3 regions of the Lentibacillus sp. genome follow, and region 3 is predicted to be linked to each of the others. Evidence: riboswitches for the same ligand, from Rfam matches in the RefSeq annotation. Region 3 holds a riboswitch; each other region holds the start of a gene.
What was found. Region 3 has a riboswitch for cobalamin ahead of VK097_RS14075 (ABC transporter substrate-binding protein). Riboswitches for the same ligand answer to the same signal wherever they lie in the genome.
Positions count from the first base shown of each region.

Region 1: linked by a shared signal. The riboswitch ahead of VK097_RS12210 (DUF4430 domain-containing protein) and the one ahead of VK097_RS14075 (ABC transporter substrate-binding protein) in region 3 are both predicted to bind cobalamin.
Region 2: linked by a shared signal. The riboswitch ahead of VK097_RS12465 (ribonucleoside-diphosphate reductase subunit alpha) and the one ahead of VK097_RS14075 (ABC transporter substrate-binding protein) in region 3 are both predicted to bind cobalamin.

Region 1 is NZ_DATGTT010000065.1:138,696-149,240, forward strand. It holds gene VK097_RS12170 (Glu/Leu/Phe/Val family dehydrogenase) at 1-230, opposite strand, end outside; gene VK097_RS12175 (genetic competence negative regulator) at 388-969, opposite strand; gene VK097_RS12180 (hypothetical protein) at 1,288-1,608, opposite strand; gene VK097_RS12185 (CPBP family intramembrane glutamic endopeptidase) at 1,622-2,188, opposite strand; gene VK097_RS12190 (RecQ family ATP-dependent DNA helicase) at 2,175-3,728, opposite strand; gene VK097_RS12195 (YpbB family protein) at 3,733-4,779, opposite strand; gene VK097_RS12200 (ferredoxin) at 4,920-5,174, shown strand; gene VK097_RS12205 (ECF transporter S component) at 5,243-5,758, opposite strand; gene VK097_RS12210 (DUF4430 domain-containing protein) at 5,763-6,203, opposite strand; cobalamin riboswitch at 6,464-6,660, opposite strand; gene VK097_RS12215 (ATP-binding protein) at 6,842-8,596, opposite strand; gene VK097_RS12220 (response regulator transcription factor) at 8,596-9,312, opposite strand; gene ccsB (c-type cytochrome biogenesis protein CcsB) at 9,366-10,545, opposite strand, start outside.
Region 2 is NZ_DATGTT010000068.1:6,306-16,850, reverse strand. It holds gene VK097_RS12490 (N-acetylmuramoyl-L-alanine amidase family protein) at 1-627, shown strand, start outside; gene VK097_RS12485 (sodium:solute symporter family protein) at 765-2,147, opposite strand; gene VK097_RS12480 (hypothetical protein) at 2,351-3,622, shown strand; gene VK097_RS12475 (ribonucleotide-diphosphate reductase subunit beta) at 3,940-4,983, opposite strand; gene VK097_RS12470 (flavodoxin) at 4,964-5,398, opposite strand; gene VK097_RS12465 (ribonucleoside-diphosphate reductase subunit alpha) at 5,395-7,605, opposite strand; cobalamin riboswitch at 7,721-7,912, opposite strand; lysine riboswitch at 8,098-8,277, shown strand; gene dapA (4-hydroxy-tetrahydrodipicolinate synthase) at 8,390-9,277, shown strand; gene VK097_RS12455 (BCCT family transporter) at 9,646-10,545, shown strand, end outside.
Region 3 is NZ_DATGTT010000097.1:8,253-18,797, forward strand. It holds gene VK097_RS15480 (CBO0543 family protein) at 1-245, shown strand, start outside; gene VK097_RS14050 (S8 family serine peptidase) at 301-3,411, opposite strand; gene VK097_RS14055 (sulfate adenylyltransferase) at 3,923-5,635, shown strand; gene VK097_RS14060 (hypothetical protein) at 5,856-5,990, shown strand; gene sspO (small acid-soluble spore protein SspO) at 6,092-6,241, shown strand; gene cudC (choline uptake/conversion transcriptional regulator CudC) at 6,614-7,180, shown strand; cobalamin riboswitch at 7,403-7,595, shown strand; gene VK097_RS14075 (ABC transporter substrate-binding protein) at 7,721-8,707, shown strand; gene VK097_RS14080 (FecCD family ABC transporter permease) at 8,670-9,722, shown strand; gene VK097_RS14085 (adenosylcobinamide amidohydrolase) at 9,841-10,545, shown strand, end outside.

The DNA of each region.
Region 1 (10,545 bases), on a different contig from region 3:
GAATCATTGTGCTGTGCACGGTATCCGGTAAAAATTTTAATGGAACCATCGTCCATACGGACAGGAATTCTTATCGTCATCATACGCATAGGATCTTTCATCAGTTCAAATACTTCATCAGGGTAACCCAATTTATCCAGTGCGTTTTTAACAACAGTCCGTGTTGAGGCTAACACGTCCATGCTTTCGTTTTTATCTTTGGTAGAATCTGCTGCGTTATCGGCTACCATGAGTTTACCTCCTAGATATCGAAAAAATTTTAATTATAGCTGTACTCAGGGTTTAGTATACACGTTCCTACTAAATATGCAATATAATAAAATGAATTTCTTTGTGAAAAAGAAAACCATGAAGGCGTTTTCGTCAATGGTCATTCAACAGGTGTTTTTAACTGTAAAATGTATCAATGATTTGATCGACAGCCGACGCATTCATGATTACTTTCCCATACTCTTTCAGCCTATAGGACGTAATAATACTCGGAAAGGAAAACTCCGACATAATCGCAATCACATTCTCCCTGTCGCCTTGGGGTAACTCATTTTCCCTAAATAACACATAATAATGATTATCCATATGATAAATTTGACCGCCATTTATATCTGAAATGGCTAAATAGTTCGCCACTTGGATGATATCCTCAAAATCATCAAAGGCGAAAATTAGCTCCTTGCTTTCGTCCAATGTGACTTTCATCTCCACAAAGTCCTCATCCCAGTCTGAACTGCTTCCATTTTGAGTCACGAACACATGCATACCCTGGGCTTGCATTAAATGAACCTGAACCAGCAGTTCACCTTCAAGTTCAAATCCCAATTCAGTACTTGCTTCATACATCATATCACTGAACAGATGACGTACATTGGCTGCATCATACCATAAATCCTCTTTGGTAAAACCGCGGTCAATTAAGTCATCAAACGTCAGAAATATGGTGAATTGGTTGTTGGATACCCGCTCAATGCGCATAAAGCATCCCCCTTCTCGCTTACATTTACATTATAAAGCCTGCCCGGCATTGTATTCAAAATGCCCGTTTACAATCAGCAGCTGTTTCTTTACTATTACTATATGCAACTGTAGCAGTTGTTGAACATTATAATTATTATTTGTCACTTTACAGGGTCTATAATGTTTATATCCGAACCATTATTATACAGATGAAAACACTGTATTGAAAGCAGAAAATTTGGGCAGTTCATCCTTATAAAACAGACATTATGTATACGTTATTTAAAAAATGAAGCTGTAAATCCTTAAGGATGTTCATAATAGCATATTTCCCTGCTACATGCGGTTGATGACTTCGATTAGTTCTTCTCCCCACAAATAAAATGAAACACTGAGAATTAAAATTAAAATAATAACCACAGATATTAACCGTACCGATGCACCGCTAATTTTTAATTTCGCAGGCTTATTTCGGCTGCCGTGCACTTCTTTTCTTGGTGGTAAATTTAAAATGTCAATATCGCGTTCTATTTTTGTTTCCGGTTCGATTACCGGCTTTTTCTCTTCAGTTTTTTGCTCACTCCCCTTCTCCACTTCATCCAAAAGTTTCCGCAGCTCTGCCCCATGATCATCATTATATTTATTTGATTCATTCATAATATCCTGCACCTCATTTCTGAAAGCGAATGATAACCCCCAGCACAAAATCCACTGTAAAATGAGCTATAATTGTAACGAATAAATTATCTGTAAGAACAAACATATACCCGATATAGAAACTAACAAACAAGACAGAAATCAACAGTACCGGTTTTTTTAAATAACGGATATGTATAAGTGCAAACAACGTGCTTGCAGTGAAATATCCGAATACCGTTTGAATAACACCGCGAAACAACAGCTCTTCTGTAACTGCAACCATTAATGCGATGCTAAAAGTCCCTTTAATGGAACGATTTTTAAAAATCCTATCATTAATTCCGCCATCGTCATAGTATTTTTTAGGTAAAATATTAATAAGCAGCAAATCGATTGCAACGATGATAAATCCCGGCAATACACCATAATAAATAAAATCATTCATATTAATGCTGAAATAGTCAAGCCAGTCAATCATATTATCAAATAAAAAAAAGCTTAAAATTATACTTAGGATCAGCAATAATGACTGAGATAATATCAATTGTTTTGTTAATTCTTTATCTGTTAACTGCTTAACAATATCACTTTGTTTCACTGTTATAATCTCCAATAAAAAACAGCTTCCCTAACTTGGTTTCCCATGAGGAATTTGTCTCATTAGCTTGTGTTTGCTCTGGCTCCCAATTTTTAAAGGAGAAATCGCAATTGCTGCAGCACGCATGCAGCGGGGTCTTGTAACCGGTTTGAAATCCTTTGTACAGACTTTCGCGTAAACACTGATCATCGTGTATCCAGTTGATAATCTCACCAAGTTTTTCTTCTTTTAAAGCTGACCTTTCTGTCATAAATTCCTTGATTTTCTCGATGGAATACTCCCATTCCTCGTGTTGAAAAACAAGCCGGTTTTTTTTAATCATACCATGCTTCTCCATCTGATAGTGCAAAAATCGCCACTGAATTTCACTTAGTTCTAACGTTTCAAGCACTTCGTCTGTTTTCGGAAGCTGCGGATTTTGCAAATAAAGTTGATACAGCCTGTTGAATAAAACATTCACATCTTCCACAGAAGGCAGTTCGTTATCGAGAATTGACTTATGGAGAGTCTCATCCCCCGGCGCATATAACAGCAAACTGACACTTGATTTACCATCCCGTCCGGCTCTTCCAGTTTCCTGCAAATAGGATTCCATTTGCAGTGGAAAATGATAATGCAGGATGAGCCTAATATCTTGTTTGTTAATTCCCATACCAAATGCACTTGTGCAGCAAATCACATCTAGCTGATCATTCATGAACTGCTGCTGTATGGAAATCCTGTCCACTTGGTCCATCCCTCCATGGTAATAAGCAATACGATGCGAAGGAAGTTTTTTGGACAGAACTGCAGCAATTTTCTCAGTTATTCGTTTGCTGGAAAAATAAATCAATGTCGGCACACGATACCGCTTTAGTATGTTAATGATCATTTCTTGTTTTTGTCTGTCATCATTCACTTTTTTTACTGTAAACGTGATATTCTCCCGGTCCATTGGATAAATATGGCGGACAATGCCGGGCCTGTTTAAGGATGAGATGATATCATTCTGAACTTCTTTCGTTGCTGTTGCGCTTAACGCCATGACAGCCGGATTATCCAATTGCTCTATAACATCTCCCAGCCGCAAATAATCGGGTCTGAATTCATGTCCCCACTGTGAGATACAATGCGCTTCATCGATGACAAATAGATTAACCAGCATTTGTTTCAGGCGATGAATAATGTCGTCATGCTGCAAAATCTCCGGAGACAGATAAATAAGCTTATACTGATCCAGCTGCTGTAAAACACGTTTTTTCTCGCGGAGATCCATAAAGCTGTTTAACGCTACAACTGCTTTAAACCCTGTAGCCTTTAACTGTTTAACCTGATCTTCCATTAAAGAGATGAGAGGTGAAACAACAATCGTAGCACCTTTAAACAGACTTGCGGGCAGCTGGTAGCAAAGCGATTTTCCCGAACCGGTCGGCAGAATGGCAAGCACATCACGCCAATCCATTATATCATTTATAATCTCTTCCTGACCCGGTCGGAACGAAGAAATATGAAATTGGTTTTTTAACTGTTCATTCAGTTTTTCTTTTATCAAAGGAATCACCTTGTTATGATATTTTCTCGACAGCCAGTACGAGACGTATCTGAAAATAACTGATGGTTTCGTTTACTTCCTGTTTGATAGCTTTTAATTTGAAAGATGATATATTTTTTACAGCACCCTTGATTTCCGCCTGTTCCCCCGCTGTTACATATGCTTCAATCGGGAAGTTCTCGTCGTACAGTGCTATTTCAACCACATGGTCATAAATTGTATTCAACTTCAATTGACGCATTATAGCTATATCTTCTGCCGAATAATGTCTGTCCAAAAGTTCTTTTGTCTTACCCGCTGAACTGGTAATTCTCATCTCTTGTGGCAGATCTTGCAAAAAACGTGTAAACAGAGGGTATGCAGCTGTATTTCGGCTTATTATCGTCAACATGTGATGAACGATAGCGGTTCTGACTAATGGGACATCAAGCTGTTTCATTTCATAGTGATCAGCAATCTGAAAGCTGCTCATACCATAATGGTTATATCCTGTAAGACTGTCAACAAAAATATTTGCCTCCATCTCTGAAAAACATTTCAGTAATTGATAGAGCTCTTCATAAAGTTGGTTCAGAAAATTTGCCTGGAAGCGATGTGTTTGATAATACTGCCTTTTCACCCAATTCGTTGCGATTCGCTTATCGACTACAGGAATGAAATGAAAATTATTTTTTTTGCTGTTTGTCATTGTCTGAATGAGCAGAAGCAGCCGTTCAAGAAAAATAGATGCTTTCTGATAATACTCCATCCCGTTAAAATAATTTACAGGAACGTGTTTCTTCTGTTCACGTAGCCAATTTTCTCCACGGACGGTCGTCATTGCTGCGTTGGTATTGTTCAGTAACAGCATATCTTCGTCAGCCAGTTGGTGTATGTGCTCTTCAAAATCCCGTTTTTGCAGCGAGGGATATATTCCATAAAAACGATTCAATTGGTAAATATGTGAATCCTGCACCGTCTGGATTGAACGTTTTCCTTTCAATAAATGATAGACTGCAGAAATGCTGCGCCCATCTTTAAATCTGGAGCAGCAAGACATGATGATGTAATCGAACAGCAATAGAGACCCCCCTTTATATGCAGATAGACTTGCATATGTTCATATCAATGATAACACGTTGTGGCGCAGTTGAAATGTATAACTTACTTTTTTACAATAGAATGAGTGATGATAGGTTCTTTTAAGCAGGGAGAGATTAGATGCCAAAATATACGATAGTGGATCAGGAAACATGTATTGCCTGCGGGGCATGCGGTGCCACCGCCCCCAATATATACGATTATAACGATGAGGCGCTGGCTTATGTTGTTCTGGATGAGAATGAAGGAACTGCCGAGGTACCCGGGAATTTGGAAGATGATGTACTGGATGCATATGAAGGGTGCCCGACAGACTCCATTAAGGTTGCCGAAAATCCTTTCCACGGGGATCCATTAAAATATGAGGGCAGTTAGGAAAAACATACATTTCCTTTATTATAATGGTTATGGTGAGAAAAACCAACACAAAATACCAGCCTGATTCAGCTGGTATTTTGCAAATAAAACCGATTATTGGCATATTTTTCAAAGAAATGGCTGATAATCGGATATAGTAAAATAATGAACACAGCATTGCCAACAGCGTGATACATATCGAACGGCAAACCTGCCAGATAATAAGGCCAAAATTTCCCGGCGATTGAATACGTAGTCAACGATATGATAAACCCGTATAAAAATCCGCTCAAGACTGCAAACGCAACAATGATATATACCGGAATTCTCCGCGGATATTTCCCCATAAAGCCACTGATAAAGCCTATCAGAGCCCAGGAAACAACCTGCCATACAGTCCAGATTCCCATCCCCAGCAGCATATTTGATAAAAACGTTGTTAACAATGCGAGTATGATGGCTGCCGCCGGGCCTAGCAGAAGCCCGCAAATGATAATCAGTGATGTGACCGGCTGTATGTTGGGAAGAAATGCAAACACACTTCTGCCAACTACCGCAAGTGAAGCGAGCAAAGCTAGTAAAGTCAGCTTGTAAGTATTCATAAAATTATTCCCATGCCTGTAAATCGAATGTTACTTCATCACCTGGGGATAATTCATATTCGGCGGCACCGACATTTGCCATTTCGCCATTCACCTTAAATATCCACGCTTTTTGTTCGTCCTCCTCGGCGGAAACTCGTTCGATGGAAGTGATAAATTGTCCATTTTCTTCAGTTTTAACATAAAAATTCTTTTGCAGAACATCCATTAAAATAGTGCCTTCTTCAATCTCAATTTCTTTTTCTGCAATGTATTCGGAACCTTCATCTTTACTTATCGTAATCCGGATTTCATCTTCGCTGAGTTCGCCATCTGCGTTTTCATTTGTTGAAGTCCGTGTATTATTGTTGTTTGATTCGGATTGATCTTCTCCCCCGGCGCCGCAGCCGGCTATCAGTCCAATAACCACTAATATCGATGCAATCCGTAAAATCAACTTGTTCATTTACGATTCCTCCTTGTTATGTTTTAATTTGTGCTCAAAAAGGATAAAAAAAGACTTATAAGTTTTAGGCGACGCAGTTTCAAGCAGCGGAAAACAACTTAACGAAAATCAGCGATGGAAACCAAAAGCAATACTGGACTGACAACAGCAGAACAATAAAAAAGCTAACCTCCTTCATAGGTTAGCTTAAAAGACAATCGAAAATATGCTGAGTTTATATCACGTTTTCGGTTGTCCCAATCGCTCATATCCCCGAAGCATTGAAACACTAGATATTGGCAGGTCTACTGACTTGTGATTCAAGCCTAATCTAAGGCCTTCCCGTACGGAATTCCATACAGTGGTTCACCCTTATTTCGTCAATCACTTACAGTTGCGAGGACAGTTCCAGCTTTTCACTGGATTCCCTATTAAGTTCGTGTTCAAAAGGATAACAAGGACCAAGAAGTCCGAGGCGGCGTCGCTTCGAGCATCGCATGAGAAGCGGAGAAAAAGAATTTCGATGTGACCTTGTTACCGGACTTTTTGAACAACTTCTTTAAGTATTTACACCAATATCTATTTTTCTTATTAAGATTTCAGCATTATAGTATCATAAACATCTCTGTTTTTCCAGCACAACGCTAAAGTGACAGGCACTACAGCGGAACCCTAATTTCAAACGTTGTACCTTCATCCGCCATGCTTTTCACGTTGATCGTTCCCCCATGTGTTTCAACGATATTTTTTGCAATCGCAAGTCCCAGTCCGGTTCCTTTCTTCTTGCCGTTTCTCGTCCTCGATTTGTCAGCTTTATAAAAGCGTTCAAACACAAAAGGTATATCTTCTTCCGGGATGCCGCTTCCATTATCCTCTATCGACACTAGAAGCTCAGTATTTGTATTTTCAACCATCACTTTTACAAAGCCATTTTCTTCAGTATGCCTGATTGCATTATCAATAAGATTAGTGAATACTTGTTCCATCCGATCGGCGTCCACTGAAATATTGGATATGCTCAGATGGTTTTTTGAAATGAGCTGAACATTATTTTCTTCTGCCAGTCCCTTGAATTTCTTCAGGATACGCTCCAGAAATTTGCCGGCATTAACTTTTTCCTTGTTTAACATGGTCTGACCTGCTTCCATTCGGGCAAGGTCCAAGAGTTCATTAACAAGCCTTCCCATGCGAAGTGACTCTTCATGAATAATCTGCGCCAGTTCATTTTTCTCCTCTTTGGACTCAGCAACGTCATCAACGATTGCCTCACTGTAACCCTGCAGCATTGATATAGGTGTGCGCAATTCGTGAGAAACGTTGGCAATAAAGTCCTGCCGCATTTTATCCAGACGTCTCTCCTCTGTCATATCGCGAATGACGGCTACAGCGCCTCGCACATAAGATTGGTCATACAATGGTGTCATGATCATGACCCATGTTCGTCCCTGTGCATTAATTTCCCGGATCACTTCTTTTTCGTCCTGAATAACACTTTGTAAAATCCCGCTCAGTGGCTCAGGGGATTTCGGGTTATCCTCGGTTGGCTCAATACCATTTTCGTAATGGAGCTTTTCAATGAAATGTTCTGCAGGCGGGTTGGTTACCAGCATATCACCGTTTCGGTTTAAGGTTATGACCCCGTCAGCCATTGAACTGACGATACTTGAAAATTGTTCCTTTTCCTGTCTTAATGCATTGATATGAAATTTCAGCTGTCTTCCCATTCGATTAAAAGCCATTGCCAGCTCACCAATCTCATCGTGGGTTAATATCGGTACTTTTGTGTTAAACTCCCCTCGTGTCAAATCGAGTGCTGCTTCCCGCATTTTTATCAGGGGCGAAGTGATTCGCGTTGACAGGAAGAAGGCAAAAATCGTTGTTAAAATAATGGCAATCCCTGCAGCAAGAAAGATAATTTTAGTCGTTTCAGCTTTGGTTTGGTTGACAATTTCCAGCGACTGATAAATAAAAACAGCTCCATTCGGATTAATCGGTGTTCCGACAATCATTGCTTCAACATTGCTGTTGGACAGTGTTATCTCTTTTTGGACATCCTGACCATTCTTGAAGACAGACATTAAATCTTCGTCATTCCGCAGCCATTGGGGATCAAGTTTATTTAAATCATTATCAGTACTGTCAGATGTCCGGAATGTTCCATCACCATAAATGAAGATAATCCGGCTCATCGGGTCTTTTAACAGTTCCGCATTTTCCAGGGGCAGTTTTCGATCATCATATTGCTCAACCATCCGGGAGACTTTTGTTGCTGTCTGCATCATTTCTTTTTCGGCTTCATTAACATGAAAGTTTTCAAAGAATCCCAATAATAGAATTGTTAAAATAAATAATACAAAAGAAACTAGCAATAATATCGTTATTGCTAGCTTCCCGACAACACTACGCCAAAACATTATGCATCATCTGCCTCAAATTTATATCCGACACCCCAGACGGTCACAATCATATCCGCAGCCTGTTTGGAAACATAATTTAATTTTTCCCGCAACCGTTTCACGTGTGTGTCAACTGTACGCAAGTCCCCGAAGAATTCATATTCCCATACTTCCTTCAGCAGCACTTCCCGGCTGAAAACTTTATCCGGTGCTTCAGCCAGAAAGCATAATAATTCATATTCTTTCGGTGTCAGGCTAACTTCGATGCCGCCAGTTGTTACTCGATGGGCATCATAATCGATTGTCAAATGAGGGAAAACGAGCAAGTTTTTGGTTGGCTTTTCCGTTTCATTATAATGGCCGGAAGCAACGCGTCTTAAAACAGCTTTTACACGGAGAACAACTTCTCTTGGGCTGAAAGGTTTGACGATATAGTCATCACTTCCAATTTCAAATCCCTGAACACGATTGGACTCTTCACCCTTTGCCGTAAGCATGATAATCGGCGTGTCTTTTTCCTTGCGCAATTCTTTGGTCATTTCAATACCATCCATCTCCGGCATCATAATATCCAACAGTATAACTTCATAGTCAGTGTTTAGAGCCATTTCCAGTGCTTTTTTGCCGTTTTCCGCTTCTTCTACTATAAAGTCTTCTTTCTCAAGATACATTCTTACCAGCCGGCGAATTCGATCCTCGTCATCTACTACCAAAATTTTTGGCTCTGCACTCATTGATACTCCCCCTTATCCAGGTTTTGTACGGTGTTACATGAAATGATTAATGGTTAAGCATAGGAGTGTAACCCTGCCAGGATCAGGTTGACAGCGATCAGGTTAAACATAATGATCGCAAATCCTCCTACGGCAAGCCAGGCTGATCGTTCGCCATGCCAGCCTCTTGAAAGCCGCAAGTGCAAAAATGCTGCATAGAAAAACCAGGTCACCAGTGCCCATACTTCTTTCGGATCCCATCCCCAGAAGCGGTCCCAGGCAACTTGTGCCCATATGGATGCAAATATTAAACCGCCAAGTGTGAATACTGGAAAACCGATGGCAACTGAACGGGATGATATTTCATCAAGCATGTCCGGCTTAGCTTTTTTCAGGAACGGCTGAATAGCTGCTCCCACCCGTTTGCGAAGAATTAACCGGGTCAAACCATATAATACAATGCCAGTCAGTACTGACCAGATAAGCGTATTGAATTTCCTTGCTGCATCAACACCCCGCATCCAGCCCGGCGCATCAAACAATGGTTCCATCCGATCACCCGTCAGCAGCTCACCTTCATTTGGACCGGCAATCGGCGGCAAGTGATAGTCTGTTGTGGTTGTTTGACCATTGAATGAATACTCAAATTCAGCGCTGTAACCTGATAGGTTGAACGCGGTTGAAATAACACTGAAACCGATAAAAATGAACAGTGAAAGCAGGACAATTTCGAGCCATGTTGTCCGTTTGCTGCGGACGGTCTGATCAATTTGTCTTATTAAATAAATAAGACCTGCTACGAAACTGATTGATAAGATTGCCTCACCCAGTGATACGGTCGTTACATGAATATACAGCCAGTGACTTTGCAATGACGGCACTAGCGGTGCAATTTCAGTCGGGAACATACTGGCATAAGCGATTACTATTATTGCAATTGGAAGGGCAAATAACCCTAATATGTTCAACTTGTAGATAAAATAAATAATAATAAACGCAAACACAAGTCCCATTCCGAAAAATGTCATGAATTCGAAAAGGTTACTGACCGGTGCGTGTCCACTCGCAATCCACCTTGTTATAAAATAGACGATTTGTGCCAGAAAGCCGATGATAGTTATTGTGATGCCTATCTTTCCACTGACATTTTTATTATCTTGTTTCTTACTTTCTTTGATTGTCGCACCAAAGAAGAATGTCGCAATCAAATAAAGGATAAATGCTGAATACAGCATTGTACTACTTATACCAAGC
Region 2 (10,545 bases), on a different contig from region 3:
ATGGAAGATGGTGCAGCCGCGAGCAGTCCATCTGCCGACAGCGAAGCAAACACAGCGGAAACCCAGCAGTCAACTGAACCATCCGGTACACTTAATGGCTACAACATTGTTCTGGACCCCGGTCATGGCGGAAAAGACCCTGGTGCCATTGGTTACGGAGACACTGTTGAAAAAACGCACACCATGAACACGGCATTCAGTGTTGCAGAGGAATTGCGCAAGGCAGGTGCTACCGTCATCATGACACGCTCAAATGATACATATGTATCGCTTGAAGACAGGGTCAATCTCAGCAGTGCGTATGCGACAGATGCCTTCATCAGTTTGCATTATAATGCATTCCCATTTCAGGGCATCAATGGATTCAGCACATATTACTATACCAATGGGAATGACCGTGAACTTGCAGGCGACATTCAATCCGGTCTGGAGCAGCATATGACACTGAATAGCCGTGGTCTTATGCAAAATAACTATCATGTAATGCGCGAGAACAGTGACTTAGCGGTTCTGGTGGAACTCGGTTTCATTACCAATCCGCATGACTTGTCAGTTATCCGCACCACAGATCACCAAGCAAATGTTGGTGAAGGGATTGCTGCAGGTCTTATGAATTATTTTAATTAACAGAGTAAAAAAGCTGTCCTTTGATGGACAGCTTTTTTTACTATAGACCTATAAATTGAGCAATAAGGAAAAAAGCAATGATTACCTCCGATAATTTCCCGGGAAATATTGAACCAGAATAATCATTAGACTGCTTTTTATTTGCGTGAAGTGGCCAGTGTTACCACAATCAGAACAATAACCGCTACCGGCAGTGCGATAATGACACTGTTCAATTCAAATGGCTTGCTGAGTGGAATTTCCCACAGCAAAGTAGTGCCAACGCCTGCAATCATTGAAGATACACCGCCTGCCATGTTGACGCGCTTCCAGAAGAAAACAGCGAGCAAAGCCGGTGTCAGTCCTGCCCCATATACGGTGTACGCATACATTTGTACTTCCAGGACGGTCGGAAAAAACGTGACCAGTACAAACGCAACAATACCAAGCAGAATCGTGAAAAATTTCGTCATGTTAAGCAATTGTTTGTCAGATGCATCTTGTTTAATATGTTTTTTGACAATATCATACGTCACGTTCGTTGCCGCCGAGAGCAGATATGAGTTTCCTGTCGTTACAATAAATGCTGTGGCAGCAGCCAACAGTATGCCTCCGATAACTATTGGCATGACGGTTGTTGTAGCCATCAATGCCATACCCGGATCAATTTCCGGGAAAATGGAACGGGAGGCAAACGCAATCAGCGATATTGCCGGAGAAATAAGTGTCATCCCTATAAGCCAGCCGATTTGCGCCTTCTTGGACGATCTCCCGGCTTTGGATGCTGCCAGCCGCTGGTACATGTTCTGATCACCGAGCAGCAGGAATAGTGATGGCAGCAAAAAGCCGAGCAACTGCACCGTATTTAGTGTGCCGGTTGCTGTCAGATGGTCAGCAGGCACATTCGATGTCACCCCGTCCCAGCCGCCTGCAACGCTATAGATCACCGGCAGTGTTATGAACAAGCCGGCAATGGCCAGAAACGCACTCAAGGCGTCTGTCGGGGCGATTGAACGCAACCCGCCGATTGTCGCCAGAAAGATAATTAAAGCCGCACCGACGATTGTACCGGTATCAACGGAAATACCCGTTGTCACGTTTAAAATGAACCCGATTCCGGTCATCTGATAAGACACGATGCCGACGAATGCCAGTATGATAATAATGCTGGCAATCAGTCTGGCTGTCTGCCCGTATTTGGCCTCAAGAATGCCGGACACCGTATATTTTCCGAATTCACGAATTTTTGGTGCGATCACATATAAAATCATAATACCGATAAGCGTTGGGAAAATCAGCATGAAGGCCGGTATTATCCCGTATGTATAAGCCATCGACGTCTCGCCGCCGGAGATGCTGCCGCTGCCTGTCCATGTGGCAAGGAGGGTCCCTGTCAGGACAACCGTCCCCAAACCTTTTCCGGCTAAAATAAAGTCCTCACTGCTGGAAATTTTTCTGGAAAAGTAAATGCCAATAATCACCATGATGATGCCGTATCCCACAACAAACCATAGCAGATGTGGATTGTGCTCCACTCCCATGTCGTTCACCTCATTTATTTTTCTTTGATGTTTACAATCTGATTGTTTATTGTACCAGAAGAAAGCGGTTTATTTAAATGTTTTCTGACTGATCATTAATTGGAAGACTAACTTAAAAATATTTCCGTATAACTACAGCGATTTCAGATACTTAAAAGAAGGTGTTATACTGAACATAATTCAGCAGAAGCGGGGTTTTTACAATGAATGAACAATTGCAGTCAGTAGTGGATCATGCGCGCGAAACGCTTGGGTTACATGACCACGAACTGAAACGGTATCAATTTTTCCGTGAAAAGAATCATTTTAATGAAACATCCTATATTTTAAATATGGAATGGTTCCCGGCGGGTGATATGGGTTCGGATGAAGCTTTAAATCCGGCAGGGACTGCAGTCGTGGATATCAATTTTCATACGAAGGCAGTGCGCCTGCTTGATTTCACCAGGGATGTCAACAGCGCTGACAGCAGCTTATACCCGTTATCAGCTGCCAAAGAAGATGTGATCGAGTGGATTGAAGAGATGACCGGACTCACATTTGGCCGGCAGTTTCTGATTGCACGTGAAGATGAGCAGACGCTGGTATTCGGCGCAGCGGTTGATAACATCCCGGTTTCTCCCAGCGGAATAATCAAGATCGAATTCAATGACGATGATGTTCTGACAGCATTTTCTATTGATGGTGAATTCCCGGGTGAAACGCAAATCGAATGGGAGCCGTTTGCGCTGACACCTGATAAGTATGAACCATTTGCAAAAGACCAGTGCCGGTTGCAGAAATTGCCTGATCAAGAGCAGGAAAAATGGGTGCCAATCTATGGAATTGAAGAAGTGTTTTTGAACAACGATGCATTACGGACCATTCCGTTTTCGTATGGTGAGGATCGCAGTTCTTTTATTGCGATGGACAAAGTATTGCGGTGGGAAGAACCGCTCGAAGGAGAATTTGAACAAAAAGATATTGACTTGTCTCCCGAGGTGGAACTGGAAAGTGTGCTGGCAAACGAACTGCATCCGGACACAATACCTCTATCGGAAACTGAAGTGGAAACAAGCCTGCAGGAAGTTTTGCGGTTTATGCGTCTGGTTTTTCCGGATGAGAGCGGCAAGCGTAAACTGACCGGTGTTTATTTGAAGGACGATTATATCGTGGCTGAGATTAAACCTGTTCAGGGCGAGGTGAAATATGCGCTTGATATTAAGATCAAGCTATTGATTGACCGTGATACACTTACAGCGGTAAATTATTTTGATCAGGACAGGCTGTTTGAAGCGTTTAAACATTTTGTAAAGGCTGAAGATCCGGTTTTATCGCGTGATGAAGCGTTTGAAACGTTGCGTGAACATATTGAAATTGAACCGGTTTACGTATATGACAGAGGGCGGGAAACCTACATCATGTGCGGAAAACTGGACTGTGCATATGGCGTGCACGCAGTATCGGGTAAGGTTTTTCCGCTTAATGAAGTATAGTGAAGCGACAAAAGTAATGAATCAAAGAAAAAATCCGAACGATGATTTAAAATTCTTCAGTTGAATTTTGAATCAGTTCGGATTTTTCTTTTTCCGCGGCGGTGGTTAAGATTCACCCATACATTTCACTTAAATATGCCGAGTATCATCCGTCTTTAATATTAAACGTTTTAGTTATGTCCCAGCCCCTTATTTTGGCATCAATGTCGAACACTTCAATGGTCGAAACTCAAATGTGAACTTTGGCAAAAGCAATTTTCATATCTGCATTATTCGGCGATTTCTCAGTAAAGTATGGCGCCCCCACATCCGCTCAGCTACAAATCATCAAACCCGTTCAGATCGCTTGTTTTCGTATACTGCCGTGATTTTTGCTCGAAAAAGTCTGTCTTGGTGCCGTCAAAATTATCGGCGTACGCGCGGATCCATTTCATCGGGTTTTCCGTATGCTCAGGATACATCTCGCTAAGGCCCATCATGCGCAACATTTTGTTGGCGCGATACTTGATATAGCCGGCCATTTCATCGAGGTCGATCCCCTCAATATCAGCGAGTACATACGCGGACCATTCGATTTCAAGTTCGACCGACTCGCTGAACCTGCTGTAAACCCAATCAGCAAATTCCGCTGTATTCAAATCCGGATTTTCATCCAATGCCGCCCGGAATAATTCAGAAATAAACCGTCCATGTTCAAGTTCATCCCGGTTGATGTAACTGATCATGGTTGATGTACCGACCATCTTATTTTTTCGCGCGAGATGATAAAAGAACGCGAATCCGGAATAGAAAAACATCCCTTCCAGGAGCACAGTGTAAACACAAGTTTTCAATATATTTTCAATCGTCGGTTCCTCGACAAACGCGTTGTATTGCTGTATAAGCGTCTCATTCCGTTTCAGCAGTACGGGGTCGGTACGCCCGAGCTGAAACGATTCATTCTGCTCATCAAGCGATACTACTGAGGACAGCACATACGAGTAGCTTTCATTGTGCACAGCTTCCTGCTGAGCGATGACAGCCATGATCGATTGGACAGACGGATCTGTCGCATATAATGACAATAACAGTGCCGTCCGTGTCTGCGGCCCGTCCAGCGTCGACAGCAGTCCGATAATTTTCAAATACGCATCACGCTCTTCATCAGTCAGTGATGCAAACTGGCGCAGATCGTCGGACATATTGATTTCATCCGCCTGCCAGTAGTTGCCGATCAGCCGCTTGTACATTTTATACCAGTGCGGATAAGCGATGTCATTCCAATTCAGGATACCGCTCGACTTCCCGCCAAACAAGGCGGTTGATTTATTCGGATTGATCGGTTCCAATGTTTTTGCTTTCTCAAGTAAGACTTTTGACATCATGAAGCACTCCTTCCAGCCAGTTTTTCACCATAAATTCCTGTGAGCCTCGCGGTGACTGCTCGATTTTCAATCCGTCCCATCTGCTCTGATAAAATGTGACCAGTTTATCCACAGCCAGGCAATAAAGCTCATCACCGCCGAACTGCGTATCTCCGGTCCCGAATACAGCAACATTAGCCGGTTTATAGCCGACCTCCAGAACAAATTCTTTTACCTCATCAGGGGTCGCGCCCATCTCCCACGTAAATGTGCCAATAAAAATCAAATCGTATGCGGACGCGTCCACCGGCGGATCGATGCCAATCCGGTGCATATCAGTCACCGCGCCATCCGCCGACAGATAATCAGCAACCATTTCAGCTGTTTCCTTCGTATTGCCGCTGTATGATAAATAAGCGATTAATGCTTTCAACTTTCACACCACTCACATTCCTCGACATCATTGGCCGTTGACCGGACGTAATATGTTGTTTTAAGACCTTCTTTCCACGCCTGCAGATGCAAATCCAGGAGGACGGAAGCTTTAATCGTATTCGGTACATAAATATTAAACGAAATGCTCTGATCAATGTGTCTTTGCCGGGCCGCATTCTGCCTGACCGACCAGCGCTGATCGAGAATATACGCTGAACGGCGGTAAATCCCGTAAGTGTTATGATCCAGTTCCGGGGCTGTCACAGCAATTTTGAAGTCCTTCTTTTCTTCAAAGTAAAACGGCTTGAATACCGGATCGATACTCGCAGTGGAACCGGCAATCATTGATGTCGACGAATTAGGTGCAACAGCCATCAAGTAGCCGTTTCGGACACCGTGTTCCATCACATCCTGCTTGAGTGACTGCCATTTTTCACCGGTATAGCCTTTGTCGGTAAAATACCGGCCCGTCTGCCATTTGCTGCCTGCAAACGCCGGATAGCTGCCCTTTTCCCTGCTTAGTTCCATGCTGGCTTTAATCGTCAGATATGCGATTTTTTCGTACATCCGGTCAGCGTAATCAACCGCCTCTTCTGTCTCCCATCCGATATTCTTTTTTGCCAGCAGATGATGCCAGCCGAATGTCCCCAGTCCGATGGCGCGGTATTTCTGATTCGTCAACTGTGTCTGTTTAAGCGGCAAAGTATTTATGCCAATCACATTATCAAGCATGCGGACCTGAATGCTGATCAGACGTTCCAGAGCCTTCTCCGGAACAGCCCTCCCGAGATTGATTGAACTCAAATTGCAGACAACATAGTCACCGGGTTTATATTTTTTCACGATGGTGCCATCCGCTTCCGTCAACTCTTCCAAAAATTCGGTCGGTGACTGATTTTGCGTGATTTCCGTACAAAGATTCGAGCAGTAAATCATGCCTTCGTGTGGATTATTGTTCTGCCGGTTCACCTCATCCCGGTAAAACATGAACGGCGTACCGGATTCGAGCTGTGATTTCATAATCCGTTTCATAATATCGATTGCTGGAACGACACGTTTTGTGAGCTCATCAGACCGGACACATTCCAAATAGCGCTCGCGCCACGAACCTGCCCCCTGCTCTTCATCATAGAACTCCTCAAGTGAATACCCCATCACCTGCCGCACCTCATGCGGGTCAAACAAGTACCAGTCACCACGCTTTTCCACTTGTTCCATGAAGTAATCCGGCAGACAGACACCCGTGAAAATATCGTGTGCGCGGAGACGCTCATCGCCATTGTTCAGCTTCAAATCAAGAAACGGCTCAATATCGGCATGCCAGATGTCCAGGTAAATGGCAATCGCGCCTTTTCTCGTCCCGAGCTGGTCAACGCTAACAGCCGTGTTGTTCAGCTGCTTGATCCACGGCACAACACCGCTTGACATCCCTTTGAAACCTTTGATCGCACTGCCGCGGCTGCGGATTTTCCCCATGTAAACACCAATCCCGCCGCCATTTTTCGAAAGCTTGGCAATATCGGTATTGCTGTCATAGATCGACTGCAGACTGTCGTCCACCGTATCGATAAAGCAGCTCGACAGTTGACCGTGTGTTTTACCCGCATTGGTAAGCGTTGGTGTGGCAACCGTCATGTACAGATTGCTGAGCGCCCAATAGGCTTCAGCAACGTATTGGCTGCGATACTCGGGATGCTCATCCTGCATCAGGTGCATTGCGATGACCATCCATCGCTCCTGTGGCAGTTCATATATGTTTTTATCGTGGTCTGTTGCAAGATATCGGGTTGCCAGCGTATACAGACCAAGGTAGTTGAACAACAAATCCCGCTCAGGCTCAATAATGCTGCCAAAATAATCAATTTCCTGTCTGGTGTATGACTTAAGCAGGTTATCTGAATAAATGCCCTTATCCGCCAATCGTGAAATAAGCTGATGAAAATCTCCGTATTGACGGCTGACCTCATACCTCCTATTTACTGCTGCCTGTTCATATAATGTCTGCAGATACAAGCGCTCGCCGACAAATGTCCAGTCAGGATTTGCCTCATCGATATTTTCCAGTGCCAGTCTTATTAAACAATTCTTATCGACCGCACCACCCTTTTCACGTGTTTTTTCCAAAAAAGCTTCCTTATCCACATCCAGCCCTTCAGTTGCCTGTTCAATTAATGACTCAAGATCCTCCGTTATTGTCAGTGTCATGGCTCTGCCTCCTAAAAAAATATTAAAAACCGTTCACCACGGGGATGAACGGTTATAAAACGACAGAAAATATGCAGTATGTTCCCATCGCTTCACCATCTCTTGCCCCGAGGATTGAAACGTACGAACTAAGGCAGGTCTCCTGACTCATGCTTCTGTCTACTGAGGCCCTTCCCATATAGCTGCCGTGAAGCTTGCAATACAGTGGATAGCCTGTTCGTCCACACTTACAGTTGCGGGGACAGTTCCGGATTTTCACCGGATTCCCTTTTAAGACGAAGTTGTCACCTTATTTCTCGGACACTATATATAGTGAATTTAATAACTTTTATTAATATATATTGTATTTAATAGACTATCATAGAAAACATTCTGATGCAATAGATTAAAAGAAAAGATACCTGACGTGGTAATTCCCGAAGTATGCCTTGAAATTCCGGATACCCTGTGGTAGATTGAATATAATTATATATTTTCCATTTCAATTCATTGAAGTGGGGTAGAGGTGCGAAGACCATCAGTACACAGTAGAAGGACTATGGGATCCGCTGATGATTGTGGAAAGGGGTATTCGCCGAAACTTAAGAGAAGCTCATATTCTCGAAGTTGGTTCTGCTATTGAATAAATACAGGACTGTCATATAGGAGACTATATGGAGGGCTATCTTGCGCAAAGAAACGTAAGTAACGTTTCTGCTGCAACAGCGACCCCTCGTTGTTGTTTTTTTATTGCGAAAATGGGAGATAGCCTTTTAAAAACAATTTTAAAAGGATGTGAAAAACGATGAATTTCGGCCAAGTTTTAACCGCAATGGTAACCCCATTCAATCAAAATGGTGATATCGATTTTCAGGCAACACGTACATTGGTGAATTACTTAATCGCAAATGGTTCGGACGGATTAGTCGTAGCGGGGACGACAGGTGAATCCCCAACCCTGACAGATAACGAAAAACTGGACTTGTTCCGCTTTGTCTCACAAGTTGCAGATGGACGAGCAGCCGTCATTGCAGGTACAGGATCAAACAGCACCCGGACTTCCATCGAGCTGACACAGCAGGCGGAAGCGACGGGTATCGATGCAATCATGCTCACAACACCATACTATAACAAACCTTCCCAGGAAGGACTGTATCAGCACTATAAAGCAGTTGCACAAGCGACATCCCTTCCCGTAATGCTTTACAATGTTCCAGGTCGGAGCGCAGTGGCAATTGATCCTGAAACTATTATCCGGCTGTCTGAGATCAGTAACATTGTGTCGGTGAAAGAAGCGAGCGGCGACCTTGATGCAATGACTGACATCATCAGTAAAACGTCTGGAGATTTCACCCTCTACAGCGGTGACGACAATCTGACACTCCCTGTACTGGCGATTGGCGGTAACGGAATTGTATCCGTATCCTCGCATATTATCGGAAGTGACATTAAAAAAATGGTTCAAAGCTTCCAGAACGGTGACGTGCAACGTGCATCTCTTATCCATCAGGAACTTCTGCCGACGATGAAGGCGCTATTCGCACAACCAAGCCCATCACCGGTAAAAGCAGCTCTCAATATGATGGGTATGTACGTTGGAGACGCTCGTCTGCCAATGATGCCGCTGTCGAACGACGAAAAGCAGCAACTTAAGCAAATACTGCCGCCGAATGAAATAACTGAAGCCGGCTAAAGGCCATCTACCCGCTGTATGAACGTTTTTCGAGTTCATACAGCGGTTTTTTTAGCTGCGACCGAAATCTGGAATTTTGTGAACTTCGGGATTTTTATTGTGAACTTCGGGGAGATCAATGTGAACTTCGGGATTTTCCCGGTGAACTTCGGGAAAATTCATGATATCTTCGGGATTTCCTCCTCAATACCCCTTCAGCTCCCACAACACATAACTCTTTACTGTCCAGCGCAATAAGCTTATCAAACTTTATCACGCCCCCATTTTGCCGTACCTTTTATTAATTACCTGCTGCCATTCAAATATTTCACTGCCAATGAATATCCTGCCATCATCTAGAAAAGCTATCGGTAGAAAGGGTGAAAATAATGAACAAAGATTTGATTGACTGGCCGACATTTTTTGGTGCTTTATTCCTATTGGTTGCCGTCTCCATCCCTCTGGCGGTTTTTCCTGAAGCAGGTAAAGAATTTGTGAATATGGCAAATGATTTCATGACTGGCAATTTTGGTGTCTTATATTTAATTTTCGGACTGGCTGCTTTTGCCTTTCTGGTTTTTGTTGCATTCAGCAAAAATGGTCATGTCAAACTTGGTGATAAAGATGAAGAAAAAGAATTTGGCACGATATCATGGGCAGCCATGCTGTTTGCTGCAGGTATCGGGTCAAGTATCCTGTACTGGGGAATGATCGAGTGGGCCTATTATTATCAAGGTCCGCCATTCGGCATAGAGCCTGAATCGAAAGAAGCTATTAATTATGCGCCGGCATACGGTATTTTCCATTGGGGACCTATTGCCTGGGCAATATATACATTGCCGGCACTGCCGATAGCTTATTTTTATTATGTCCGGAAAAAGCCGGTTCTGAAAATAAGTGAGGCTGTCAGACCCGTCCTCGGACGGCTGGTCGATACACCGCTTGGCATCCTCATTGATGTTCTGTTTATGTTTGGTCTGATGGGCGGTGCCGGAACGACGCTGGCATTGGGAACACCGATGATCGCAGAAGGTGTGAATGACATAACCGGTCTGCCGGTAAACCTTACAATGAAGACGGTGATTATGCTCATTTGTGCTGCGATATTTGCGGTCAGTGCTTATTCGGGTTTGCGGAACGGCATCAGAGTGCTTAGTGACATCAATCTTTGGCTCGCTATTTTTGTGCTCGCTTTTATTTTTGTTTTCGGACCGTCGTTATTTATCAGTGAAACGACCTTTACGAGCATTGGTCTTATTATCGATAACTTTTTTAAAATGGCTACCTGG
Region 3 (10,545 bases):
CCGTATTTACTATGTTCTTTTTGCAAATTAAGCCTCAATTAAATGTCCTTGTTAAAGCACTAGTTTACAGCTCTGTTATTTCATTTGGTGCTGAGCCACTGTTTATGTGGTTGGATTATTATGAATACCCGAATTGGCAATATATTTATTCGTTTTTTAATTTATTCATTTACCCCATCTCGCATTATCTTGCAACAAGAAATAAGTTTGGAAGTTTGAACCAAGAGACGACTGGGCCGAATTAGATATAAGTCCAGTTTGAAAACCGGTGTCCGTTGCGTGGACACCGGTTTTAGTATATTATTTTCCTGGTCCTTTTCCATTATTGCCTCTGCCGTTATTGCCATTGTTGCCGTTACCGTTATTGCCTTTAAATTTGCCTTTGGCTTTACCCTGAGGCCCCATGACAACATCTTCGGTTACATTGCCGGCGTTGTCGGTAGCCGTAACGGTCACGACTTGGCTTGGGTGGATGCCATCCAGTTCAAGTTCGGTATCATCTGTCAGGACGACTGGCTCCTCTTGATCAACCTGAACTTCCCATTCGGCAATGCCATTATCATCGGACACCTCCAGATCAACTTCGCGCTGACCACGGTTGATGTCAGCATCTATCTCCGGTCCGGCAGTATCAACAGTGATTGGCAGTTTAATAGATTGCTGCTCTGCTCCGTTGAAGTTGATGACACCTTCAGCTTGCAAGAAATACTGGCCATCCGGGGTTGGTTCGCCATCAATGGTGCCATCCCATGTACGTTCCGGATCAAGGGAGTATGTCGGCACCAGTCCGCCGTCATAATAGTTTTTCCGTACGTAGTCTTCTTCGGTTAACGTTTTTACAACTTCGCCATCAGTATCCAGCACATTAAAGCTGACGTCTTTGGCGTTTCTCAGGAACGAAACCACGAGCAATGCACTGTCCAGTTCACCGTCACCATTCGGCGAGATGAGGGCGTCTTCTTCAAAGATTTCATAGTTTCCATCACCAGTGTCTGTCGCGATACCGGTCATGCCATAATAGGATGATTCATCGGCTGAGTCAAAGATGGGCGCTTCATCCCATTTGCCTTTGAAACCAGCGTATGGAACCGTCAGCGTCGGGTTCGTATCGGTTGGATCGGTTAAGGTCACAAAGCCTTCGAGCCAGTAGCCGTTTGTGAAAATGGATGTTAAATCTGCATCCATCTCACTGACATCAATGGTAACTTCAAACGACGCGCTGTCATTTGCCGGAACCTCGATTGTGTTATTGTCAACGTTTGCTGCACCTTCCAGCTCTTGTGCCGGGAATTGGTTTGGCGCTGTTACCAGGACACCGCCGCCATCAGCCGGTGTATCCGTCTGGGCGTTTGCTTCAATGTCATACGTCACAGCTTCGTCTGTAAAGTTTTTCGCTGTCAATTCAAAGCTGACGGTATTGTCAGTTACCTCTTTCAGGGCAACTTTTGCTTCACCTGTGTCGGATTCGGTTACGACAACCGGAGTTGACAATGCGGCATGCAGCTGCAAGATACCGGAACCCTGACGACGAGGCGAAACAGGGGCACCTTCAAAGTTGACTGTTTCAGCCGTGTTCATCATCAGTTTCTTGGCCAGGTTGACACGGTCGGCGCCTTCATAGCCAAATTCCTGATCAACACGTTCCATGACTAATGCACCGCCGCCTGAAATATGCGGAGCTGCCATCGACGTACCGCTTTTAATGCCATACTCGCCATTATTCAGCGTGGAATAGATCTGTCCGCCCGGTGCTGTAATTTCCGGTTTAAAATCAAGGTTAGGCGTTAACCCCCACGATGTGAAATCACTCATTTTTCCTGCGTCAGGATTTACAATCGATGTTTTATCCCCGTGAAAGGAAACGGTTGGATTCTGTCCATCAGCAAGCGCTTCGGCGAGCAACTCACCGTCTGATTTTGACAAGAACAGCTGCGGGATTTCAATCGCAGGGTCGGACGCCATATTGGCCATGCCGTCTGTGTTGTTGTAAACAAATACGCCTGCCGCACCGGCATTTTGTGCATTCAGTGCTTTGTCTACAAAGGAAAATTCACCTCGCTGCACCAACGCATATTTTCCTTCAACATCTTTTCCTTCATAGTCTTCAGGATAGCCAAGCCCGGCATCTACTAATTCAAAGGAACTGCCGTCACCCGGCGGGTCTGCCTGGCTGGCTGACATAAACCCGAATGATCCGGTTTCACCATCGATAGTGTATTCAACCGCATCGATTTTCATAAAGCTGTTTTCATACGATGCCACTTGCAGGGAGTCATCAGCAACCCCCGGGGATCCGGCTACACCATAATCCGGGTTGGAGGCGTATGGATAAAAGAACCCTTCCCCGAACTTGTTGGAGTTACCGGCAGAAATGGACATTAATACACCGTTGTCAACCGCTCGTGTGACAGCCTGCTGCTCCGGTGATTCATCGTTGACGAAACCGGCAGGGGATCCCAGGCTCATATTCAATACATCCGCATCCAGTTTAATTGCATCATCAATCGCTTTTATGTAGACGTCTCCGTAAGTTGTTTGGGATTCCGGATCATTGCCGAAAACTTTTAAGTTCAGCAGCTGTGCTTCCGGAGCGATACCCAGAATGCCGTTATTTTCCTCATCGCCGTTTGCACCTACCGATCCTGCCACGTGTGTTCCGTGGGAAGATGCACCTGGAAAATCATCGGTATACTCATGATTCTCATCCATATAGTTATAGCCGTATGGTACTTTTTCCGTGTAATAACGGCCGGGTAGTTCTTCTTCTGCGATGGTTTCATTGACCTCATCCTCGGTCAATTTCACATCGGTATCGTCTGATAGCACCATGTCCTGGTGTTCGTGATCAATCCCTGTATCGATTACACCGACAACCATGCCTTCTCCTTTGAAATCATAGTCACGCCATGCTTGCTGCGCTTCAACCAGCTCTTTACTGTGAACCATGTCAGGCTCGGCAATCGGCTGTTTATATTCATTGGCAATTGTCACTTCTTTGACGTTCGGGAGATCTTCAATGGTTTTAAAATCTTTGTATGGCACTTGGACACTGAAACCATTCATGACCGCGTTGAATTCCTGCAGTGATTTGGCGTTAATGTTTTTACCTTTCATGGCGCTCTTAACGCCTTTTTTCATGGCCTTTGCTTTGTTTAATAACTGCTTTTTCTCATCAACACTCAAGCTGCCGAATTTAACGCCTTTCTTGGTCGCTTTCTCAATTGGTGCTCCACCTTCAACCTCAACAATGGCGCGCACTTCTTCTTCCGGGTCGATTGTTGGCTCCAGTTCGCCAGCTTTCAGGTTTTTTCGCTGCAGTTCAGGCTTGGACGTCAATTCGCCTGACGCAAAAGCCATCTGACTGAACGCCATTAAAAATATGACAAGCAATACTCCAATACGCTTAAGCATATGTTTCCCCCTCATGTAATATATTTTGTTTTGGCACGATAATGCTCCCTTTTTCGCCCCTTTCTATTAAAAATCGATGCCCAAACACTATTTATGATAGATAATTCCAAAAATTTACTCAAGGGTAAAAAGAACTAGATCTAAATACCTAATATATACGGATTATAAACTGATTTGGCTCAGAGATTGGTCTGTTCCTGCAATATCTTTACAAAAGAGCATAATTCAGCTATCATTGAAGTTGCGGAATTTACAGAAAATTAATTTGTGATTCATATTTTAGTGCACCATTGTTACCTGCCATTTTATCTCACCAAATTAAAGAAACTCTCATCCAAGACTAACAATGACCGGAAAATGAAATGCTTCATGACTTTCCAAAGGGCAGTTTTTCCACAGTTATAGTAATAGCAGTCTTTCCATATATATGAACAGGGGGACAAGGGAAGCGGGATAAACGTAACCCGGGACCCATTCAATAGATTATTAGAGGAAGCGAGGAGGAGAACTGTTGAGTCAATTTCAAATGACGTTGGATGAAGAAAAATTAGCCAGTTACCCGCAGCAGCCGCATGGCAAAAAATTAGTGAATCGCGTTCTTACGGGAAAAGAGCGTGATGAAGCAATGGAGAGAGCGAAGCAGCTGCCAATGATTATGGTGGATTTGGAAGCTGTCATTACGCTTGAGATGATTGCCACTGGTGTATTGTCTCCGAACGAAGGGTTTATGGTGGAAGAGGATTACAAGTCCGTTCTGACAGACGGCCGCTTGAAAAATGGCGTTATCTGGCCGGTTCCATTGAGTTTTGCGCCTATTGGCGATCAGAACGAGCAAATCATTCAAACGTTATCGGTTGGAGATGAAGTAGCGCTAGCGGATGATACAAAAGAACCGGTTGCCATTTTAAAATTAGATGATATCTTTCACTATGACCGGGATTTCCGAGCATCACATCTGTTTGGCACCAAGGACCGCAGCCATCCCGGCGTCGATTCCATTTACCGGCGGATGGGGGACACAGCATTAGGCGGTCCGATTCAGTTGCTGCGCCGTGTCCATTGGGGTCCGTTTGAGAACATCAGAATGGAACCGAAAGATACATGGGAGCTGTTTTATGAGGAGAAAAAATTTAACTCCGTCGGCGGATTTATAACAGGAGCTAACCCGATGCATCGCGGGCATGAGTATATACATCGAAATGCGCTGGAAGAAATGGATGGTTTGTTTGTCCAGCCGCTGGTAGAGATGGCAAAACGTGAATACACAAGGCATGAGTTCCGGATGTTATCTTATCGCAGTGTATTGGAAAACTACTATCCAAAAGAAAGAACGATGCTTGCACCGTTGCGGGTAACATACATTTTTGCCGGCCCGCGGGAAGCCGTTTTGCATGCGATTATTATGAAAAACTATGGTTGCACCCATGCGCTTATTGGCCGGGACCATGCGGGTATTGGAGACTTTTATGGTAAATATGAAGCCCATACCATTTTTGATGAATTTACATCTGATGAGTTGGGCATTGATATACGCTTGTTCCATGAAGTGTTCTATTGCACACGTTGTGATCATCAAGCAACAGACCAGACGTGTCCGCATGATGAGCGGTATCGCATCAATATTTCGGGGACGGGTATCAGAGAACTGCTGCGCTATGGTGTGCTGCCGCCAAAGGAAATTGTCCGTCCTGAATCAGCCCGGATTGCAATGCAGGGCATCCAGCCTAAAGGTGTTGATGAAAATAATCAGGCCGTCAGACCAGTTGGAAAGACCATAAAAAGCATCTTTCCATATTATTTAGACAGATCCAGGTTAGGTGGGCCAGAGCGACGTAAAGCGCTTGAGGTGGAAGAACTGACGCTTGACGATTTGGAAGCAGCGATTCTGGATGTACGCTCCAATGCTGATCGCGTTTATAAAGAGATTTTTGAGGAATTCAGTCATGTTTCGGACACATTAAGGTCAACTCAAGCCGGTTGGGTAGCTGATGCGCGTGAATCGCTCTTTAAACAGCAGGAAATGGTCGTTGAGTCCCTGAAGGAAAAAGTGGATAAAGCAGCAGAGAAGGCTTCCGATGAATTTATGTATCAGGACAGGGAAGAAGCAGAACGCGAGCTGGAAGTAGCCCGGCGAATGTTCGACGACATCCCGTCCGTACTTCGATCAGAAGAACTGGGATACAGAATATGGAACCCGCTGCCGTATGATCGCTATCGAAGTTAATAATGGATTTAAAGCATAAATATGCGTATTATTAAAAGGGGATAGCGGCGTGCTATCTCCTTTAATTTGTGATTTTTTACGGTTGGGAACAGTGTATTCAATCGGGGGCGGAGGAAGATAGTGATTGCCATTAATGATGGGAAATCGTGCTGGAAAATGCGTTATGCAGCTTAAGGTAAGGGTGTTAAATGGCGGGCAATTCTATATGGGAGGTAAAATTATGGAATGGAATAATAAGACAGCTATTTTATTATTTATCATTCTTGTGTTCGCCGGAGCAGCTGATATTAAATATAAAGGTTTATTATTTCGGCTGTTGCCTCAGACAGTACAAGAAAAATTGGTTAACATCTAAATAGTGAAAAAACTGCCGAAAAGTTTAGATGTGCCATATGCCATAAATAAACACATGGATAGCCTTCATCTGGGCAAAACTATGACCTGGAGGTGTTTGTAATGGCAAATGACAAAAAAAGAACGAATGGCTTCAGTGACGAGCAGGCAGTAAGGAAGGATCTTACGAGGAAATATGATCATGAATTTGCCAATGAACCGTTAACTGAAACGGAAAAAGCAAACAACAAGAAAACGAAAAAACGCCAGTAAGACATGAAAGGGAGTGGGTTTGGCCACTTCCTTTTTTCTTTAAGCCCATACGGTAATAGATCATGAAAATTGTGTAGTTGTTTGAATTTACAAGGGAAGATAAAAGAAATCAATTGAAAGTGGTGGTTCCAGTAAGAATGCGCTGCTGAAAGACAATTCAAATGACCAGTTATAATTTATGTTAAGATTAACGCAATGGTTATGAAATGTACTGAAACCGCGGATCAAAGTAAAATGGAAAGTGTCATGATATACTTTAAGCATGGTGATTGAAATCACAGTACAAGGGGAATTCTTACATACGCTGGGTTTTAAGTATCTACAGTATTGACAAGAAATCTGAACAACAGAGAAACGGAGGATGGGAGGACCATGGACGAAAAAGAAGTACTTTCCGCTGAATCAAAAATTAACTATGCGGAGCAAGAAGTCATTAATGCGATTGCCGAAACGATGGATTTGTATGGTATAACTCCGTCAATCGGCCGGCTCTATGCCACAATGTATTTTAAGCAGAGTCCAATGACCCTTGATGAAATGAAAGATGAGCTTGGGATGACGAAACCTAGTATGAGCACAGCGGTCCGTAATTTACAGGAAATTAATATTGTCCGGAAAATATGGCGAAAAGGCTCTAGAAAGGATCATTTTGTGGCTGAGAAAAACTTCTTCAATTATTTCGGTCGATTTTTCGGAAGTAAATGGAAAAGAGAAGCCGAGATAAACCTTTTCGCCATCAAACAGGCAGAGGATCAGCTTCAAGAAGTCATTGAGGATGAACAAACCGAGGAAAGTTTACACAAAAAAGCCAGGCAAGATCTTGAACAATTAGAAGATTACAAGAAATACTGTTACTGGCTTCAACAACTTGCGGATTCAATCGAGTCCGGTGAAATTTTTGATTTCTTACCGGCGGATAATTTACATTCAAAGGGATAATTTAGAGGAATATACAGCTGTATTATAGATAGATTATATTTCGGTGTATCAGAACAAATGTATAAAATATATTGGTATGCCCCTGTACAAACATAAATAAAACCTATTCAACGATAAGGGGCGGGATTAAATTGTTGAATAAGAATTTCCCCGCTTTTTTAAAACCAAGCAGAAACGTGACAGATTTTGCAACATTATGTATAATTGGATTCAGCGAATAACTTAATAGTTTTGGGTACAGGTGATTTCAATTTGTGAAATCTTAAAAGGGAAGCTGGTGAAAGTCCAGCGCGGTCCCGCCACTGTAAATTGCGAGCTAGCTGTTATAACCACTGTACATGTGAATGTATGGGAAGGGAAGGTGCAGCAAGTGATGACCAAGAGCCAGGAGACCTGCCTGATGCCTATTGTGCACCAATGCCTACGGGGAATAGGAGGGTGTAAAGGGACAGGTTTAGTTACTGCTCTTTTACATAATCATCTTCATTTCTCGTGAAGATGTTTTTTTATTTTGTATAACATACACTAGGGGGTATTGAAGTGAAAAAGGTTTTATCTTTTTTTCTATTATTAATGCTTACACTGGGTCTTCTGGCCGGTTGCGGTTCTGACAGTCCTGAATCGGAAAAAGAACCTGAGAGTACGGATGAGAGCACTGGGCAAACAGAGGCAGAAGAATCCGCATTTCCATTAACGGTCACCGATGCGCTTGATCATGATATGACGATTGATGAGAAACCGGAGCGGATCGTTTCCTTAATCCCGAGTAATACCGAGATTGCGTTTGCACTCGGATTGGGAGAAGAAATCGTCGGTGTTTCGGACCATGACAATTATCCGGAAGCGGTAGAGAAAAAAGAGCGTGTAGGCGGTCTGGAGCTGAATGTGGAAGTGATCCTCAGTCTGGAGCCCGATCTTGTGCTTGCGCATGCTTCCAGTGCACATAATTCAGAAAAAGCCCTGCAGCAGATCCGTGATGCCGGCATCGATGTATATGTCGTTCATGACGCACAGCAAATCACAGAGGCGTATGAATCGGTTGAACAGATTGGACAAGTTACCGGTACACAGGATAAGGCAGAAGATATCGTCAGCAATATGAAAGAAGAATTTGCAGCTTTGCGTGAAAAGACGAAGGCAATCAGTGATGATGAACGTAAGTCGGTCTTTTTTGAAGTATCACCTGCACCGGAGCTATTTACGGCGGGAAAAAATACGTTTTTTGATGATCTCCTGCAGGTTATCAATGCAGATAATGCAGCAAAAGAGCAGGACGGATGGGTTCAGATGGATCCTGAGGCTATTGTGCAACTCAATCCGGATGTCATTATAACAACATATGGTGATTATGAGGACGATCCGGCAGCGCAAGTCCTCAAGCGTGATGGTTGGAAAGATATGACGGCGGTTGAGAAAGAGCAGGTTTACGATGTGCCGTCAGATATTGTAAGCCGTCCAGGCCCCCGTTTAGCGGAAGGTGCAAAGGAGATTGCTAAAGTTGTTTATCCGGAAATTTTTGACGAATAATCATCTGCTTGCATATGTGCTGGCATTTGCCTTCTTGCTTGTATCGATGCTTGCGGCCATATCCGTTGGCAGTGTATCAGTTCCTGTTTCAGATATCGTCAAAATTATTGGTGCACACGTTTTTCGCTTATCGATAGCTGAGCAGGTTGATTCGATGGATATGAATATTGTTTCGCAAATCCGATTGCCCAGAGTGCTGCTTGCCGGTCTGGTCGGCGCCTCTCTTGCCATTGCTGGAGCGGCATTCCAGGGTCTGCTGCGAAATCCATTGGCAGATCCGTACATTTTGGGCGTCTCTTCCGGTGCATCTGTCGGGGCAGTTGTGACATTGTTTTTTAACATTTCGATTCCTTTTCTGGGGCTTTATACGCTGCCGGCTTTAAGTATAGCAGCCGCTTTATTAACCATTTTATTTGTGCTGTTTTTTGCCAGAAGAGTGGATCGGACGATGCGGGTAGAGACGATTATTTTAACAGGCATTGTCTTCAGTTCGTTTCTGGGGGCGTTTATATCGCTGATTATTGCGTTAACGGGTGATCAGCTGCAGCAAATTATGGGCTGGCTGCTTGGCAGTGTATCCATGCGGGGGTGGAGTCATATAGGGATTATTGTCCCGTTTTTCATCCTGGGGTCGTTGCTGCTTTTACTGAACACCAGCGAGTTGAATGCGATGTCATTCGGGGAGGAACGTGCCCAGCATCTCGGTGTTGATGTCGAAAAGCGGAAATTGGTGATCCTTGTTGCCGGTTCAATTCTGACTGGAGCGGCAGTCGCTGTTTCCGGGGCAATCGGGTTTGTCGGGTTGGTGATACCACATTTGACGAGACGTTTATGGGGGCCGGACCATGTTCACCTGCTGCCTCTGTCTATTTTAACCGGAGCCGGATTTTTAATGCTGACAGATCTTGTGTCACGAACCATTATATCACCAAGGATTCTCCCGATTGGTGTCATCACAGCATTAATCGGGGCTCCGATATTTGCATTAATTCTAATGAAACAGCGAAAAAGCTAGTGAACTGGCGTGTTTTGCATCGAGTAACACGAAGATGCAAAACACGTGCGACACGATCGAAAACACGTGCGACATCATCAGAAACTCGCGCATAACTATGGAGAGGAGGTGTACTGTCATGCTGAACCTTGAGCATGTGTCAGGAGGCTATGGCGGTGAACCGGTTATTCAAAATATCAGTTTTTCCGTTTCTCAGGGTGAATTTTTTGGCATATTAGGGCCCAATGGAAGCGGTAAAACGACACTTATGAAAATGATCAGCGGCGTAATTCCCTGCACGTCCGGTTCTATTCAGCTGAATAACCGAAATATAGTCGATTTTTCACGGAAAGCATTAGCGAAGAAGATGGCTGTTCTGCCTCAGCTCACGGCACATGCGTTTTCATATACAGTCAGGGAGACTGTTGCGCTTGGGAGGTATGCGCATCACCAGGGTTTTTTTCAGACTTGGACACCTAAGGATGAGCATGTACTGCATACTGTCATGGAGCAGACGAATATTACGGCATTTCAGCATCAGACTGTTCAGGAATTGTCAGGCGGGGAGCAGCAGCGGGTATTCCTGGCCCAGGCGTTAGCTCAGGAGCCTAATCTACTGCTGCTTGACGAGCCGACGAATCATCTGGATTTAGCCTATCAAAAAGATTTGCTGGATCTGTTGAAAAAAGGGGCGGAACAAGAAGGATTAACGGTCGTCTCGATTTTCCACGATCTGAACCTTGCAAGTCTGTACTGTGATCGGCTGCTGTTATTGCACGAGGGCCGGGAGCGAGCGATACATACACCTGATGGCGTACTGACAGAGGGCTTGATTAAAGAAGTA